Regions from separate parts of the Listeria sp. SHR_NRA_18 genome, predicted to be linked through region 1. Evidence: predicted binding sites of a transcription regulator. Region 1 holds the regulator's gene; each other region holds the start of a gene.

Region 1 (5,685 bases):
CGTCTACGTCGTGATTGGGCTGATTCTGTGCTATATTTATACGAAAACGAAACGAATCGCGGTGCCGATTGCCGCGCATATGTTGATGAACGTGCTCGCGATGGTTGGCCAATTTATGTTAGGAGGCGGATCATGAAAAACCCTTTAGCTATGCAGGGCCTCATTTATTTAGTGCTTGCGATTGTCTTTACTTATTTCGCGATTAGCCAAGTGAATGCGAGTGGCTGGACGATTATGACGTATTTGATGATTGCGATGGCTACTGTTAACTTCGTGACTGGGATTAAGTTTGTAGCGATTGGTTTGACGAAGAAAAAAGAGTAGGACTTGTGCCTGCTCTTTTTATATGCCTTCATATTGAATTTCAGTGGCTTGTTTTTCTAAGCGTGATGCAAAATGTTCCAATTCTTGCTTGATTTCCGTCTCGAGACAGGCTTTTTCAAAATAGGTAATGGTGAATTGTAGGGTTTCTTTTTTCCATTCGTATTTCCATAATCCGATGGCGCGGTTTTCTGCTACGATAATCGCCGAGCAGTGACCATTTACTGTCCAAGCTGATTTTCGCTGGGCTTCGGTCATGATCCATGTTGGGTCTTTGTAGGCGATTACGGATTGGTCGAATTTTCCTGATAAAAATACTTTTTCGGATGCTGGTACGGTTTTTTCGCCTTTTAGTGCGTGATAGGTTTGGCCTTCTAGCGTGAATGTGTCGAGTTCTGTTGCCAATCTTGTTATTGCTGGCTTTATTTCGCCGATGTTCAAACCACTCCAATGCCTGAAATCGTCCCAAGTTGCGGGGCCGTATCCTGCTAAATAGCGACGTATCAATGTCATCAGTGCCTCGATATCTTTCTCAGGGTCGCTCGTCCACTTTTTATAATTGCCTAATCGCATGCGGTGACTGTAATTTCTAATCGTATCGCTCGATGGTAGCAAATATAAAATGCCTCGTATCGCGGCTTGGGCAATGATTGCGGATCTGACCTGCGCGGAATAATCGCCAATAATCGCTTCCAGTTCCTTGCGACTCACCACTTCTTGCCCTCTTCCAAGCTTGTCTATTTCCGCCAAAATTGCTTCCAAATCAATGCCTTCTTTTTTACAAAGTCGGTGTACGATGTTCGTCCGTGTGCCAAAAACGCGGAACACCATTTCCCAATCTGCTGCTAAAAAAGTGTGGAGTGTTAATCGGTTGGCCCAGATTTTTATGACTTGCGCGTCTTCGAAAAACTGTTCTGCGTCGCGCCAACGCATGTCTACGTGTTGTAAAAAATTCACGAGTGCTGGTTGGTGGTTTTGCGATTGCAGGGCGATTGCTTGGTTCATGAATGTTGTTGAATCGGCGAACGGTTCGTCCATTCCTAATTTGTGTAGCCGTATTTGCGTTATTTCTGCTTTTGTGAACAAAATTATCCCTCCTGTATGCCGCGTAATAAGTGCTTCATTCCTTCTATTTTAGCTGTTGGGAGCTCGAATTGGTAGTGTTTCCTGATAAAATCGGTGACTTCTTCAAATATCGAGATTTCTTCCCACATGGCTTGCCAGTTTGCTTCCAATGAATAGTCGGCAAAAATCGATGGTAAGCGGTTGAAATACACGGGATCGAGCCAAGTTTCCATTTTGCGACCTGAAAAAGATGGATTTCGCTCGGTGATGCGGGCTTGTTCTTCTAACATTGGTAAAAGATAATTCGCGCGGATGCCTGCTTGGATGTCTTGCACAAACCAGATTTCTTTGCGTTTGAGAAATTTTGCAACGTAATGTAACTCGAACCAGAACTCGTTCACGATTTGGTTGAAATCAGCCTTTTCCATCGCGAGTTTCGTTTTTTCACGGACGCATCGCTTGATTTGCTGGGTGTATGCGCCTTTATCTAGTAGTATTTCCATTTTTTCATAGTACGGGAAAGGATTATCTAGATAGGTGATCGGCCAGAAGGAAAAATCGACCTTGATGCCGTTTTGGAAGATGACGAGCTGGGTTGCGATTTCACCGGCTGGTGTGTCCATATGTAGCTGGTTTTCGATAAGTACATCGCCGATTTCTGCGAGCCATTCTACTGTTTTTCCGAACGGAACTTCTCCGGTGAACCAGACGTTGATGTCTAAGTCTGATAGGGCATCTACGTCTTGCTTTTTCGCGAGCGAACCTTCTAGTACGAGCGCACAGACTTGATTTTGGTGCTGTGCCCACGTGACAATTTTTTTAAGCATAGTGGCTTTCCTCCTCGCCAAAAAGAGCCAAACATCGCGTCTGGCTCTTCGGTTATTATTTGTTTGGATAGTTTTCTAGGAAGTAAATCAGTGTTTGTAGTTCGGTTGTTAGATCGATGTGATGCACGCGCACGTGTTTTGGTACGCTGATACGTGCTGGTGTAAAGTTCAGAATGCCTTTCACATCGGCTTCTAGCAAGCGATCTACGGTTGTTTGTGCTTCATCGGATGGCACGGTTAAAATAACGACTTCGACTTTGTTCTCCTTCAGCAAATCTTGCATATCGTTTAAGTGGAAAATTGGAATGTCTTGTTGCACCGTTCCAACTTTGTTTGCATCGACGTCAAACGCCGCGACAATTTTTATATTATTATTTTTCATGAAATTGTAGTGTAATAGTGCGGTCCCCAAATTACCGACACCGATAATGGCTACGTTCGTTTGCTTGTCTTGGCTCAGCGTCTTGCTAAAGAAGTCCAAAATATAGGACACATTATAGCCGTAACCTTTCTTGCCAAGTGCTCCAAAATAGGAGAAATCGCGACGAATCGTTGCTGAATCAACTTTCACAGCCTCGCTTAATTCTGCGGATGATACGCGTTCTTTTCCTGACTCATGCAAATACTTTAAATAGCGGTGGTAAAGCGGCAAACGCTTTGCTGTGGCTTGTGGAATCTTGCCCGTTTCCTCGATCATGTTTGTTTCCCTTCTTCCTTTTGATTTGTAAGTGGACGGTGGCTTTCGCACGCCATCCTTGTGCTACTAAACATGGAGATATAACAAAAACGATTGCGCTAATTCGTATCGTTGTTCATTTCACATGCTTGCTTATTCACTATAAACATTTCACATAGATTTCACAATGTTTTTGCTCAAATGATATGTTACTATTTTGTTACAACGCTTGTTGGATTCCATTATACAGCAAAAGATGTTATATTGCTAGTTATTTCACAAGATTGAGTTTGTGAATTCTATTATCGTAAGCGTTTCCTTTCTCAAGACATTGCTTCTCTCCTTGCTTTGCGATAAACTAAGAAGAGACGGATTTTGAGATGAAGGAGAATTTAAAAATGATACTTTTACAAGTACAACAGATTGTCAAAAATTTTGGCGCTGAAACGATATTAGAAAATATAAAATTAGAAGTGCAGACGAATGATCGGATTGCGCTGGTTGGTCGGAATGGTGCGGGGAAATCGACGCTTTTGAAAATTATTGCTGGGCAGATTAGTTATGATGGCGGCACGATTTCAAAGCCGAAGCATGTCCAAATTGGTTATTTGGCGCAAAATACTGGCCTTGAGTCTTCGAAAACGATTTGGAATGAAATGCTGGATGTTTTCACAGGGCTTCGGGCTATGGAGCAAGATTTACGCGCGCTTGAGGAACGGCTTGGCGACCCTGCGATTTATGAGAACAAGGTGCAGTACGAGCAAACAATGAAGGAATACGATTCGTTGCAGCACGCGTTTAAGGAACAAGGTGGATACCAATATGAGGCGGATATTCGCTCGGTCTTGCACGGTTTGCGTTTTTTCGAGGCGGATTATGAGAAACTGATTGCGTCGCTTAGTGGTGGTCAAAAAACGCGGCTTGCTTTGGCAAAACTACTTCTGGCGCGACATGATATTCTGATTCTCGATGAGCCGACAAACCATCTGGACATCGCGACGCTTTCTTGGCTTGAGTCCTATTTGCAGAATTACAAAGGCGCGCTACTCATCGTTTCGCATGACCGGTATTTCTTGGATAAAGTGGTGAATCAAGTGTATGAGATTAGCCGCACGCAGATTGATCGCTACGTTGGGAATTATTCGCGTTACCTCGTTCAGAAGCAGGCAAAATTGGAGCAGCAATGGAAGGAATTCGATAAACAACAGGAGAAAATCGCAAAATTGGAGGACTTTGTGGCGCGGAATATCGTTCGGGCTTCGACGACGAAACGGGCGCAGAGTCGCCGAAAACAGTTGGAGAAATTAGATCGGTTGGACCGTCCGCAAGGCAGTGAAAAGACGGCGCATTTTGGTTTCCAATTTGACCGTTCTAGTGGCAAGGATGTGCTTTTCGTGGAGGATTTGGCGATTGGTTATGCGGTCGATAAACGGGTTTCGGAAAAGCTGACTTTCGATATGAAGCGGCATGAAAGTATTGCGCTTGTTGGGCCAAACGGGATCGGGAAATCCACGTTGCTAAAAACATTGATTGGGGACATTCCGGCGCTTTCTGGTGAATATCGCTTTGGTACCAACGTTCAGATTGGTTATTATGATCAAGAACAGGCGAAACTGGATTCCAATAAATCGATTTTGCATGAGCTTTGGGATGATTATCCTGATCTGAATGAACAAGCGATTCGCACGACGCTAGGGAATTTTTTATTTTCTGATGATGATGTTTTGAAGGTGGTCAATACGCTTAGTGGTGGCGAAAAAGCGCGTGTTGCCCTCGCGAAATTGACGTTGATTGGCGCTAATTTACTGATTCTGGATGAGCCGACAAACCATTTGGATATTGAGAGCAAGGAAGTTCTCGAGGCTGCGTTGATTGATTTTGAAGGGACGATTTTGTTTGTGTCGCATGATCGGTATTTTATCAATCGAATTGCCTCGAAAATTGTCGAAATGCACCCGACGCGCGCGCAGGTTTACCTCGGCGATTATGATTACTATCAGGATAAAATCGCGGAGCAAAGAGAACATGCACGACTTGATGCGTTGCAAAAACAACAGACGAATCCTGAGGAGAAGCAGTTAGCAACGAATAAACAGGCGTATCATTTGGATAAGGAACAGCAAAAAGTGATGCGTCAGAAGAAGCGGAAATTGGATGAAATCGAGACACGGATGGAAGAAACGGACCTCAAAATTAGTGAGATTGAGCAGGAATTGTTAGATCCGGCGGTTTATCAAAATCATGAAGCTGCTTATGAACGGACGGAGCAGCTAGACCTTCTGAAACAATCGAGTGAGAATTTGATGGAGGAATGGACGATTTTGAGTGAGGAACTGGAAGAATAACAAAAAACGTGTCTGGTGCATAAGCCAAATAAATCGGCGACAAGCGCTCGCATTCAGGGGATTTGGCGGACTTCCGGTTCTGCTACGCAATACTTGCTACGCTTAACTTCTTGCATGGTCGAGGAAACTACCCTCTCCCTGCTTTCAGTCATCACATACACCAGTATGCTCCGCTTCCGGCTTCCACCAAATCCCCTGAATACAAACGCTTTCGCTCGATTTGTGTAAAGCAATATTTTCGTCTTACCCAAAAATGAAGGGTAAGGCGATTTTATCTTGTTTGGAGTTATGTCCCAACCCCGTTTTTTAACTCCACTCGCGAATTTTCACGACTTTTTTCTTGGAGAGGTATAGTGGGACATTTTCTATTTGAACGTCGCTGTACTCTAGGCCAAACCAATTTTCTGGTGAGGTGGTGAATCGCTTGATGAACAGTTTACTCCGCATGATG
Region 2 (5,685 bases), on a different contig from region 1:
ACTCGAATGGCATTTTTGAAGTTGTCGCAGTTAACCATGAATCAGGTCCGAGTCCTTGGAATAACGGTTTTAAGTTCGTCAGGCTAACTTTATCCCACGTCGTTTCACCGTAAATCTTAGAAAGAGCCTCGTCAACCCAGAACCAACCGACATAAATACGAAGCGGCAATGTCCAAAGTACGTTACCATAACGAGAAGTCCAACCGCGGAAAATATTCCGATTATCTCGAATATGGAAAAATTCATGGGAAACGTATTGCGCCATATAATAACCACTACGGATTCCAAAGAAGTAGTAAAGGTTAACCATGTGTTTCATGAAAATCGCGAACCAACCGTGCAAGCGTAATCCACCTAGGTTAGCGACGCCATATTTGGAGCCAATCGAAACCATGACACCGTGATATTTCCCTTTATACGCTTCTTTTTCCGTCCCGCTGATTTCTGAGATGATACTTTTAGCAGCAGTCATCCCGGTTTGTTCAGCAGCTTCAACGATTTGAGGAGTCGGTTTGCCTTCTTCCTCTTCATAATAAGCCAAGTCACCTATAACGTACGTGTTTTCGAACTTCTCAGCTTCCATGTATTCATTAACTTTCAAACGACCAGCACGCGCTGTTTCCATACCGTAATCTTTCGTATCAGAATTCGCACGAACCCCAGCAGTCCAAATTAATGTATGCGTTGGAATTTCTTCGCCAGATTTCAAAACGATGCTTTCCGCTTTAACTTCAACGATCGCAGCATCTTTCAGAATCTTGATGCCTTTTTTCAGCATGAAGTCTTCCGCTTTTTGAGCATCTTTCCGATCTAGCATGTTCAGAATCGTTGGTGCCGCTTCGACAACAATCAATTCAATCTCAGAAACATCGACCTTATTATCTTTCGCAAGACGCGTTTTCCAGTCAAGCAATTCTCCAACCATTTCGATCCCAGTAAAACCAGAACCACAAATAGCAAAAGTAAGCATGGCTTTGCGTTTCGCCACATCTTGTTCTTCCGATGCGTCATGCACAACCGTTTCGATATGTTCGCGCAACTTCACCGCGTTTTCCCAAGACCAAAGCGTGAATCCGTGTTCGCTAACACCAGGCGTTCCGAAGTCATTAGGCTCGCCACCCATACCAAGAACGAGGTAATCAAACGGATAGCTACCATTTTCGGTCGTTACCGTTTTCGTTTCGTGATCAACGTGCGTTACGTTGTCCGTCACTAATTTGACTTTCGTACGATTAAACAAATGACGCAAATCATACTGTATCGCTGTTGGCTCAACACGTCCCCCAGCTACTTCGTGCAACTCAGTCATCATCGTATGATAGGAATGTCTATCAATCAACGTGATGGTTACTGATTCGTCTCTCTTGTACTTTTTCGCTAATTTCTTAGCCGCATGTACACCTGCATATCCCGCCCCTATTAAAACAATATTCTTTTCAGGCATATGCTTTCTCAACTCCTTGTAAGTATATTCACAAAAATTATAAGTCCTGCGTTCCAAAACATTATAGTAATAACCTAACCCAGTTTAACAGATAGAACAAAGGCTGTCTAGGGTCTTTACCCTCAAAAAATGAGAAACAAACGCGAATTAATAGGTGAAAACCTTCACAGGGCAACAAACCCCATTTGAGTGGGAAAAATTTAAAAAAATCATTGCAAAATAAGAACGTAATCGCTTTCTGAAAATTCTTGGTTTTCGAATCATGCATACTGTGTGTAGACAAATTGAGACAATAATGTTATATTTAAGTGGAATTAAGGTGAGCTTGTTGATTTCGTGTCAATTTTATTGTTCATGTCATCACAAGTAATATTTTAAAAGGTGGGAGCAAATTTTATGAAGAAGAAAAAGTTGGTAATGGCCCTGACGGCAGTAATGGCTTCAAGCATGTTGTTAGTAGCGTGTGGTAACGACAATAGTAGCGATGGTGACAGTAAATCCAGCGACACGAAACAAACAGATACAAAGAAAGCGGACGCTAAAACAGATGGTACAATGACAGACGGTACTTACAAATTGCAAGAAAAGAACTTTGACGACAAAGGTTGGAAAGCCTTCATGACGATCACAGTTAAAGATAATAAAATCACAGAATCTGATTACAACTACAAAGATAAAGACGGCAAGCTAAAAACAGACGATGCTGACTATGAGAAAAACATGAAAGCTAAAGTAGGCACAGGCCCACAAGAATACATCCCAGCTTTGAATGATTCTCTAGTTTCTAAACAATCAGCTGCAGATGTAGAAGTAGTAACAGGAGCAACACATTCTTCTGATACATTCATCAACTACTCTAACCAATTGATTCAAGCGGCGCAACGTGCTGACACAGCGACAATTGAAATCAACAATGGTGCAGATTTACAAGATGGTAAATACTCATTAGAAGAGCAAAACTATGCTAACAACTACCGTGTCGTGTTCAACATGGAAGTAAAAGATGGCAAAATCACGACATCTGACTACAACTATGTGGACAAAGATGGCAAGTTAAAAACAGACGACGCTGACTACGAGAAAAACATGAAAGCAAAAACTGGCGTAGGTCCACAAGAATACATCCCGACATTGAACAAAGAGTTGGTTTCTAAACAAAATCCAGCAGACGTTGCGGTAGTAACTGGTGCGACACATTCATCTGACGCATTCAGAATCTACGCAGCACAACTTTACAATGCAGCGCAATCTGGTAACACAGATATGATTAAAGTTTTCAATAAAGTTGACTCTGAATAAGTAAAATAGCAAGGAACGAAGAAGGGCTTCAGGGCGAAAACTCTGGAGCCTTTTTTGTTGGGGTTACTCGACTTCCTTGACAATGATGCGAATCACCGATACATTAAAATAGCGACAAAGCCATATTATATTTCATTCCAAACAAGGAAAGGTGCAATCCAAATGAAGAAATTTTATATTTTAATCACGCTCATGCTTTTAGCGGTCGTTGTTACAGCATGTGGGAACGACGATACGAAGAAAAGCAGCGCATCAGAAGATAATGATTCAGAAATACTTGCCCAACCATATACAAAAACCGATTTTTTAATGGGGACAATCAATGTAGTTAAAATTTACGACAAAGGAAAAGAGGACGTCCTTCTCAAAGCCTTTGACCGAATCAAGGAGCTAGATAAGCAGATTACGACGAGCGATAGCGGTAAAACTTCTGAAGTAGACAAGGTGAACTTGGCTGCCGGTAAAAACCCTGTGAAGGTGAACGATGATGTTTACTATCTTATTAAAGAAGGCTTGAAATATAGCGCGAGCTCAGGTGGTAGCTTCGACATCACGATTGGCCCGCTGACTTCTCTATGGCACATCGGTTTTGATGACGCGAGAAAACCGAGCCAAGCAGAAATCGACGCAGTTTTGCCACTAATTGATTATAAAAAAGTGAAGTTAGACGATGCTAAAAAGACGGTTTACCTAGAAGAAAAGGGCATGGAGCTTGATCTCGGCGCTATTGCTAAAGGTTACATTGCAGATGAAGTAGCCGATGTGTTAGATGAAAACAAAGTAACGACAGCGATTATTGATCTCGGCGGAAATATCATCGTGAAAGGTGACAGTCCTAAAGGTGGCGACTGGGTTGTGGGTATTCAAGATCCATTCGAATCACGCGGTACAGTCATTGGTACGATTCCAGAAGCCAACAAATCCATCGTTACATCAGGGATTTACGAGCGTTTCCTAGAAGTAGATGGAGTGAAATACCACCATTTACTCGATCCGAAAACAGGTTATCCATTCGACAACGACATTGCAGGTGTGTCCATTGTCTCTAAGAAATCGATTGACGGCGACGGCTTGTCCACAGCGACATTCTCCAAAGGCATCCAAGGCGGTATGGACTTCATCGAGACATACAAAGGCGTCGAAGCGATTTTTGTAAGTAAAGAGAAAAAGGTATACATCACGTCTGGCTTGCAAGGGAAGTTCAAATTAACAGATAAGAATTTCAAAATGGCGAATTAAAAAGGAGTGTCAGAAGTGTCGATACCAGCATTTTTGAAATTGGTAGAAATCCAGACGAAGATTGCGAGTGTTTTTCCATTTATCATTGGTACGTTATTCGCGGTATATCAATATGATTTATTTAATTGGGAGAACACGCTGATTTTCTTTGGTTCGATGTTGATTTTCGATTTAACGACAACGGCAATTAATAACTATATGGACTACCGGAAAGCGACGAACAATCACGATTATGACTACAGGACGACGAGTAATGTCATCGGTCAAGAACGAATATCGGAAAAAACAGTGATCATCACGATTTTTGTCATGTTTTTAATCGCGACAGGACTCGGTGTCTGGCTTGTTGTAGAAACGGATTTACTAGTCCTGCTGGTCGGATTCGTCTGTTTTTGCATCGGGATTCTATACACGTTCGGCCCAGTCCCATTGTCGCGCATGCCGCTTGGAGAAATTTTTTCTGGCGTGACGATGGGGTTTGGTATCGTGTTTCTAGCGATTTACGTGAATGCCTACGATGCAGGAATCGCAAACTTGATTTGGTCAGGCGAATGGGTTACTGTGAAAGTGAATATAATAGAAGTTATCCGAATCGCCGTCGTGTCCTTGCCGTGCATTTTCACGATAGCCAACATCATGCTAGCCAATAACATTTGCGATTTAGAGGAAGATATCCGGAACCACCGTTACACGTTGCCATACTACATCAGCAAAAAATACGCGGTAATCTTGTTTAATGCGCTGTACTATGCCTCTTTTGCGGCGATCATCGTTTCCGTCATCATCGGATTCCTTAGCCCAATCATGCTAGTAACGCTACTCGCGATTATCCCGGTATTTAAAAATTTACAGAAATTCAACGCCGAGCAAATCAAAGCGAAAACATTCGTCATCTCCATCAAAAATTTCGTTGTCATGAACAGCGCAATTGTCGTTTGTCTCGCCGCAAGTTTAATCTTCAAATATATATAATGAGAAAAGAGGGGATTTCTGATGCTTGATAAATTAATATTTGGGCGCTTTATGCCTGGGGAATCCCTTATCCATCATTTAGACGCAAGAACAAAACTGATCGCCGGTTTTTACTTCATCGGCATTCTATTTCTAGCGAACAACTGGCAAACCTACGCGCTACTAACGCTTTTCTCGTTTTTAGTGATTTTCATGACCGGCATATCGTATCGCTTTTTCATTAAAGGAGTGAAACCGCTAATCTGGCTAATCCTTTTCACGGTATTACTACAAGCTCTATTCACGAGCGGCGGAACGATCTATTTTAGCTGGGGACCATTTGCCATCTCCTCATTCGGCATAATCAACGGCATATACGTGTTCGTCCGGTTCGTGCTGATAATCTTCATCTCGACGGTAATCACGCTGACAACGACACCTATGGACCTGACAGACGCCATCGCTTACATACTACGGCCATTCAAAATTTTCAAGATGCCAGTCCAAGATATTGCCCTAATGATCTCCGTAGCTTTGCGATTCATTCCAACTTTAATGGAAGAAACCGATAAAATCATGAAAGCCCAGCGAGCAAGAGGCGTTGATTTTGGCGAAGGGAACCTATTCGAACAAATGAAAGTCGTCGTGCCCATCTTCATCCCGCTATTCGTCAGCTCCTTCAACCGAGCCGAAGACCTAGCAGATGCAATGGAAGCAAGAGGATACCAAGGCGATAAAAAAAGAACCCGATT
Region 3 (5,685 bases), on a different contig from region 1:
AAAAATATAAATTTCCGTATTAAGCTGTGTTATACTTCTCGTATAGGTAAGTGATTACTAATCAGAGAGAAGAACCCATGAATAAGAATGATCTATTTTTCAAACAGGTTGCTTAATATTGTAGATTCTTTACCAGGTTTTATGACCCAGTAAGGACATTCTATGTTACCAAAACAAAGCCCAAATCTCCGACCAGAGATTTGGGCTTTGTTGCATCATTTATAATCTTTCCCCATCCGATAATGCCCACCAATCTTCGGAATCACGAACTCTTCTCCAACCGAATAGAATCCCATTTTCTCATAAAATCCAGTGGCTATCACGCGTGCATTACACCAAAGCAAGTCGGCGTCACGTCGCGCCAGCTCTTCCTCCGCGAACACAATCACAGCTTTTCCAAGTCCGCGCAATCGTGCGTTGGAATCGCTCGCCATGCCGCGTAAACGGTACTGTTTTTCACCTTTAAAATGGTTATCTGATTCTTCGTAAAAACTCCCAATCGCAACCAGTTTCTCGTCGTCATCAAACACGCCAACATGAAACGTCGTCTGATCCTCGTCTCCGGGGTAGACAAGTGCCTCCACTGGGTGATCTGGAATTAGCACGCGGTGGCGCAAATCGTGTGTTTGGGTGGCCTCTATAAACCGTGTCTCCATCTATACCATTCCCTCTCTCAAAAGCAAGTTACTTGGAATGATTGTACCCAATTTTGCGGGATTTGGCAACGATTATTGTGCGGTTTTCGCGAATTCTGCGTCGCGCAGGGCTACTCGGCGAACTTTTCCGGAATCGGTTTTTGGCAAACTTTCTACAAATTCAATGCGGCGTGGATATTTATACGGTGCGGTGTGTTCTTTCGTGAAGTTCTGCAGCTCTTTCACAAGCGTCGCATCCCCAACAAAACCGTCTTTCAAAACGATGAACGCCTTCACAACCGTACCGCGAATCTCATCGGGGCTCGCTACAACCGCTACTTCTTTCACGCTCGGATGATTTGTCAACGCATCTTCCACCTCAAACGGTCCAATTGTATATCCGGAACTAATAATAATATCGTCATTGCGGCCTTGGAACCAGTAATAATCGTCCTCATCACGATACGCGCGGTCGCCGGACACGAAATAATCGCCGCGAATCGCTTTTTCCAGACGCTCAGGTTCTTTGTAATATTCTTGGAACAGCGCTGGGAAATCCTTGCGCATCGCGATATCGCCAATTTCGCCGACACCAACAGGCTGGCCATTTTCATCAATAATCGCCATGTACTCCGGCATAATCGGCTTGCCCATCGACCCCGGACGAATCGGAAACTCCACAAGCGTCCCAATCAGAAGCGTACTCTCGGTCTGGCCATAACCATCGCGAACCTTAATGTCAAAATTGTCTTGGAAAACCGTGATCACTTCGCGGTTCAGCGGCTCACCAGCAGAAACGGCGCTGCGCAAATGACTCAAATCATACGCACCCAAGTGATCTGCTTTCGCCATCAAACGGTATTCCGTCGGCGTACAGCACAACACGTTAATCTTCCTATCTTGCAAAAGTTCCAACTGTTTCGCGGGACGGAAACGACCGCTATAAATGAAACCCGTCGCGCCCTTACCTAGAACAGACAAGAACGGCGACCAAACCCATTTTTGCCAGCCAGGTCCAGCCGTTGCCCAAACCGTGTCGCCCTCGCGGATATCCAACCAGTGGTCCGCAGCGATCCGAATATGCGCGTAACCCCAACCATGCACGTGCACCACACCCTTCGGATTCCCCGTCGTGCCTGACGTAAAGGCCAGCAAACACGGATCATCCTTGCGCGTCGCTACCTTCTCAAACTCAGCGTCGGCATCCTCAACCAACCGCTCATAACTCTGCCAACCATCGCGCACACCGTCCGCACCAACAACAATCCGCGTCACGACACTTGGCGCGTCCACAATTTTATCAAATTCCGCAGTACAACTCGCGTCCGCAATCACAGCTTTCACGTTCGCATGATGAATCCGATACTCCAAATCGTGCGCCTTCAAAAGCTCTGAGGCCGGAATAATAATCGCGCCCGTCAGCCAAATCCCCATATAAACCGCGTACGTCTCAAGCAAGCGCGGCATCATCACGATCACGTGGTCGCCCTTCCCAATTCCAGCATCCTTGATCACATTCGCAAACCCGTTCGCCTGCTCCAACAAATGATGATATGACCATTCCTTCACATTCCCAGCCTCATTCTGCCAAATCAGCGCCGTCTTCTCCGAGTCAAATTGTGCAATCTCATCCGTAATATTATAAAATTCAGGGGCAATTAAATTTTCTGATTTCATTTGGTAACATCTCCTTGTTTTCAATTCGTTTTTTATGACCTAGTATTAATACATGGTACTATATGATTCCAACCAAAGCAAATAAAAGACACAAACCGCATCCCTATGCTAAAATAAAGAATAATCAAGAGGGGGAGAACAATTCATGTCTAAAGAAACCTACATGCGCGAGGCCCTAATCGAAGCCGAAAAAGCACGCGAAAAAGGAGAAGTCCCAATCGGCGCGGTTGTCGTGCTTAACGGGGAAATCATCGGACGCGCGCACAATCTCCGCGAAACAACGAAAAATGCCATCACGCACGCTGAAATTCTAGCCATCCAAGACGCCTGCAAAAACCAAGATGCCTGGCGACTCGAAGGCGCGGAACTCTATGTCACGCTCGAACCATGCCCAATGTGCAGCGGCGCGATTTTACTCTCCCGTATTGCCACCGTCTACTACGGAGCTGCCGATCCAAAAGCTGGAACTGCCGGAACACTCATGAACCTACTCCAAGATTCGCGCTTCAATCACCAGTGCGAGGTCGAATCAGGAATCCTAGTGGATGAATGCGGTGCCATTTTAACGAACTTTTTCCGAGATTTGCGCGCGAAGAAAAAACAGCAAAAGAAGCCTTAATACCTATTTTAATGCAATTAACATCCATTATACTGTTTTATGTGAAAAAATGCGCAATAAACTGATGCCACTCAATTGAGCCACCCGACTCATTTCGAGCCTCCACGTTTTCCCTTATGAAAATAGAACCAAAAGAACTAAACAAATCTAGGGCAAAATGAGATAGAATAAGAACTAGGTAAAACTTATTCTAATGAACCGAGCTGTACATATTTATGTGAGAAAATAGACAAAGCCTGAAAAATAGAAATTTTTCACGGTAAACAGGGGATTTTCACATGTTTCTTTTCTTACAAAATCATTTGTGAATTAAAACACAACCAACTGCAATAGTATTCGCAGTTTTTCACAAGCGATTAACGTGTATAGTATACAATCGGCAAATTATGATAACGCTAAACAAAAGGGGTTAAACGCCCAAATAACACAAAAGGAGGAAAAAAGGTGGATAAACTTTTCTTAGCTAGACTTCAGTTCGGATCAACAACCGTTTTCCATTTCTTATTTGTACCGCTTTCTATTGGACTTGTATTTATGGTTGCTCTTATGGAAACGTTGTATGTTGTGAAGAAAAAAGAAATCTACAAAAAAATGTCGAAGTTTTGGGGGCATTTGTTCTTAATTAACTTCGCGGTAGGGGTAGTAACAGGGATTATTCAGGAATTCCAATTCGGGATGAACTGGTCGGATTATTCGAGATTCGTAGGGGACGTATTTGGGGCACCGCTTGCTATTGAAGCGCTACTTGCTTTCTTTATGGAATCGACATTTATCGGACTTTGGATCTTCGGTTGGGATCGCTTGAACAAGAAATTACATTTGGCGTGTATTTGGCTTGTTGCACTTGGAACGGTTTTCTCCGCGTTCTGGATTTTAGCGGCGAACTCATTCATGCAACATCCAGTAGGGTTCCAAGAAATCAATGGACGTGCGGAAATGAACGATTTCTGGGCGCTTATTACGAATGGACAGTTACTTGTGGAGTTCCCACACGTTATCTTTGGTGCGTTCGCGACGGGGGCGTTCTTTGTAGCCGGGGTCAGCGCGTACAAATTACTTAAAAAGCAAGATGTGGACTTTTTCCGAAAATCGTTCCAGATCGCGCTCGTTCTCGTTATTATCGGTGGTTTTGGTACGGCCTTCAGTGGTCACCAACAAGCGCAATATCTTGTTAAAACGCAACCGATGAAAATGGCGGCGACGGAAGGGATTTGGGAGGATACAGCCGATCCGGCACCGTGGACGATGATCGCGGGGATTGATGTGGAAAACCAGAAAAACACGTGGGAAGTCAATATTCCATACGCGTTAAGTTTCCTTTCTTACTCGACGTTCTCTGGTAGCGTGCAAGGTATGAAATCGCTACAGGCAGAGTATCAAGAGAAGTATAAAGATCGTTTCGGGGCGGACATGAACTACATTCCACCTGTTAAAACGTCCTTCTGGAGCTTCCGGATTATGGTGCTTTCAGGGATGTTGATGATTCTATTCGGCTTGTGGGGAGCTTTCCTTGCATGGCGCAAAAAATTAACGACTTCAAAAGTGTATCTACGTCTGATGATTCCGATGATTGCTTTCCCATTCATCGCGAACTCGATGGGTTGGATTATGACGGAAGTTGGACGGCAACCGTGGGTGGTCTTTGGCTACATGTCAACGGCGGACGGAGTTTCACCGAACGTTTCGGCGGGCTCGATTTTGTTCTCACTCATTGCGTTTTCAGCGATTTATTTAGCGCTCGCGATTGTACTCGTATGGCTATTTATTCGCGAAATTAAGGCTGGACCTGACGCGCATAATCACGATAAGAAAAAAGGCAAAAAAGAACCAGCGTCTGTCGATCCATTTGATTTAAAGGGGGCGAATTAAGATGGAATTAAACGAACTGTGGTTCCTTTTAGTTGCTGTACTTTTCATCGGCTTTTTCTTCTTGGAAGGTTTTGACTTCGGTGTTGGGATTTCGACTCGTTTTGTGGCTCGGAATGATTTGGAGCGTCGTGTTTTAATCAATACGATTGGACCGTTCTGGGATGCAAATGAGGTTTGGTTGCTGACGGCTGGGGGCGCGATTTTTGCGGCGTTTCCTAACTGGTATGCGACGATGTTTAGTGGGTATTACATTCCACTTGTGTTCTTCTTGCTGGCGCTCATTGGCCGTGGTGTTTCGTTTGAATTCCGTGGGAAACATGATACAAAAGCTTGGGTGAAGACGTGGGATTGGGTTATTTTTATCGGTAGTATTTTGCCGCCGTTCTTACTTGGCGTCTTGTTCTCGTCACTTGTTGCGGGGATGCCGATTAATAGTGAAATGAATATGAATGCAGGATTCTTTGATTACATTACGCCGTTCTCGCTTATGGGTGGGTTGACTGTGACGCTGATTTGTTACTTCCACGGTTTGCTGTTTATTACGCTTCGTACGCATGATGATCTTCGTGAGCGCGCGACTCGTATTGCAAAACGGATGTGGTTTGTAACGGTTCCTGTCCTTGCGATTTTCGTCGTGATGGCGTTCTTCTATACAGATATTTTCCAAGCTCGTCCGATTTTGTTGCCGATTATGATTGGCGCAACGGTCGTGTTCTATGTAATCTCTGCGCTTGCTCTTTGGAAGGGCCGCGAAGGTTGGGCGTTTGCCTTTAGTGGACTTGGAATTGTTGGGACGATCGGTGCGATTTTTGCAGGATTATTCCCGCGTGTAATGATTAGTTCGACAAGCTCGTTGTATGATTTAACGATTCATAATGCAGCATC

Evidence for each region. Region 1 encodes Rex, which represses fermentation and respiration genes when NADH is low (regulators of the CRP and FNR family bind a similar motif). Its sites were predicted from a motif close to TTGTGAAATATTTCACAA; they were not measured.
Region 2: the regulator Rex is predicted to act here: its motif matches at 1,597-1,614, upstream of pplA (extracellular electron transfer flavoprotein PplA).
Region 3: the regulator Rex is predicted to act here: its motif matches at 3,234-3,251, upstream of DUK53_RS04330 (cytochrome ubiquinol oxidase subunit I).

The regions. Positions count from the first base shown of each region.
Region 1 covers NZ_QPKR01000009.1:12,781-18,465, forward strand. The annotation lists gene DUK53_RS13035 (CPBP family intramembrane glutamic endopeptidase) at 1-136, shown strand, start outside; gene DUK53_RS13040 (YdiK family protein) at 133-324, shown strand; gene DUK53_RS13045 (DNA glycosylase AlkZ-like family protein) at 343-1,407, opposite strand; gene DUK53_RS13050 (aminoglycoside 6-adenylyltransferase) at 1,410-2,234, opposite strand; gene DUK53_RS13055 (redox-sensing transcriptional repressor Rex) at 2,269-2,910, opposite strand; gene DUK53_RS13060 (ABC-F family ATP-binding cassette domain-containing protein) at 3,288-5,234, shown strand; gene DUK53_RS13065 (KUP/HAK/KT family potassium transporter) at 5,541-5,685, opposite strand, start outside.
Region 2 covers NZ_QPKR01000013.1:49,074-54,758, forward strand. The annotation lists gene DUK53_RS15375 (FAD-dependent oxidoreductase) at 1-1,444, opposite strand, end outside; gene pplA (extracellular electron transfer flavoprotein PplA) at 1,841-2,743, shown strand; gene DUK53_RS15385 (FAD:protein FMN transferase) at 2,906-3,982, shown strand; gene menA (1,4-dihydroxy-2-naphthoate polyprenyltransferase) at 3,998-4,954, shown strand; gene fmnA (FAD export ECF transporter transmembrane subunit FmnA) at 4,976-5,685, shown strand, end outside.
Region 3 covers NZ_QPKR01000002.1:37,157-42,841, reverse strand. The annotation lists gene DUK53_RS04345 (GNAT family N-acetyltransferase) at 216-656, opposite strand; gene DUK53_RS04340 (acetate--CoA ligase) at 729-2,312, opposite strand; gene tadA (tRNA adenosine(34) deaminase TadA) at 2,458-2,931, shown strand; gene DUK53_RS04330 (cytochrome ubiquinol oxidase subunit I) at 3,376-4,800, shown strand; gene cydB (cytochrome d ubiquinol oxidase subunit II) at 4,802-5,685, shown strand, end outside.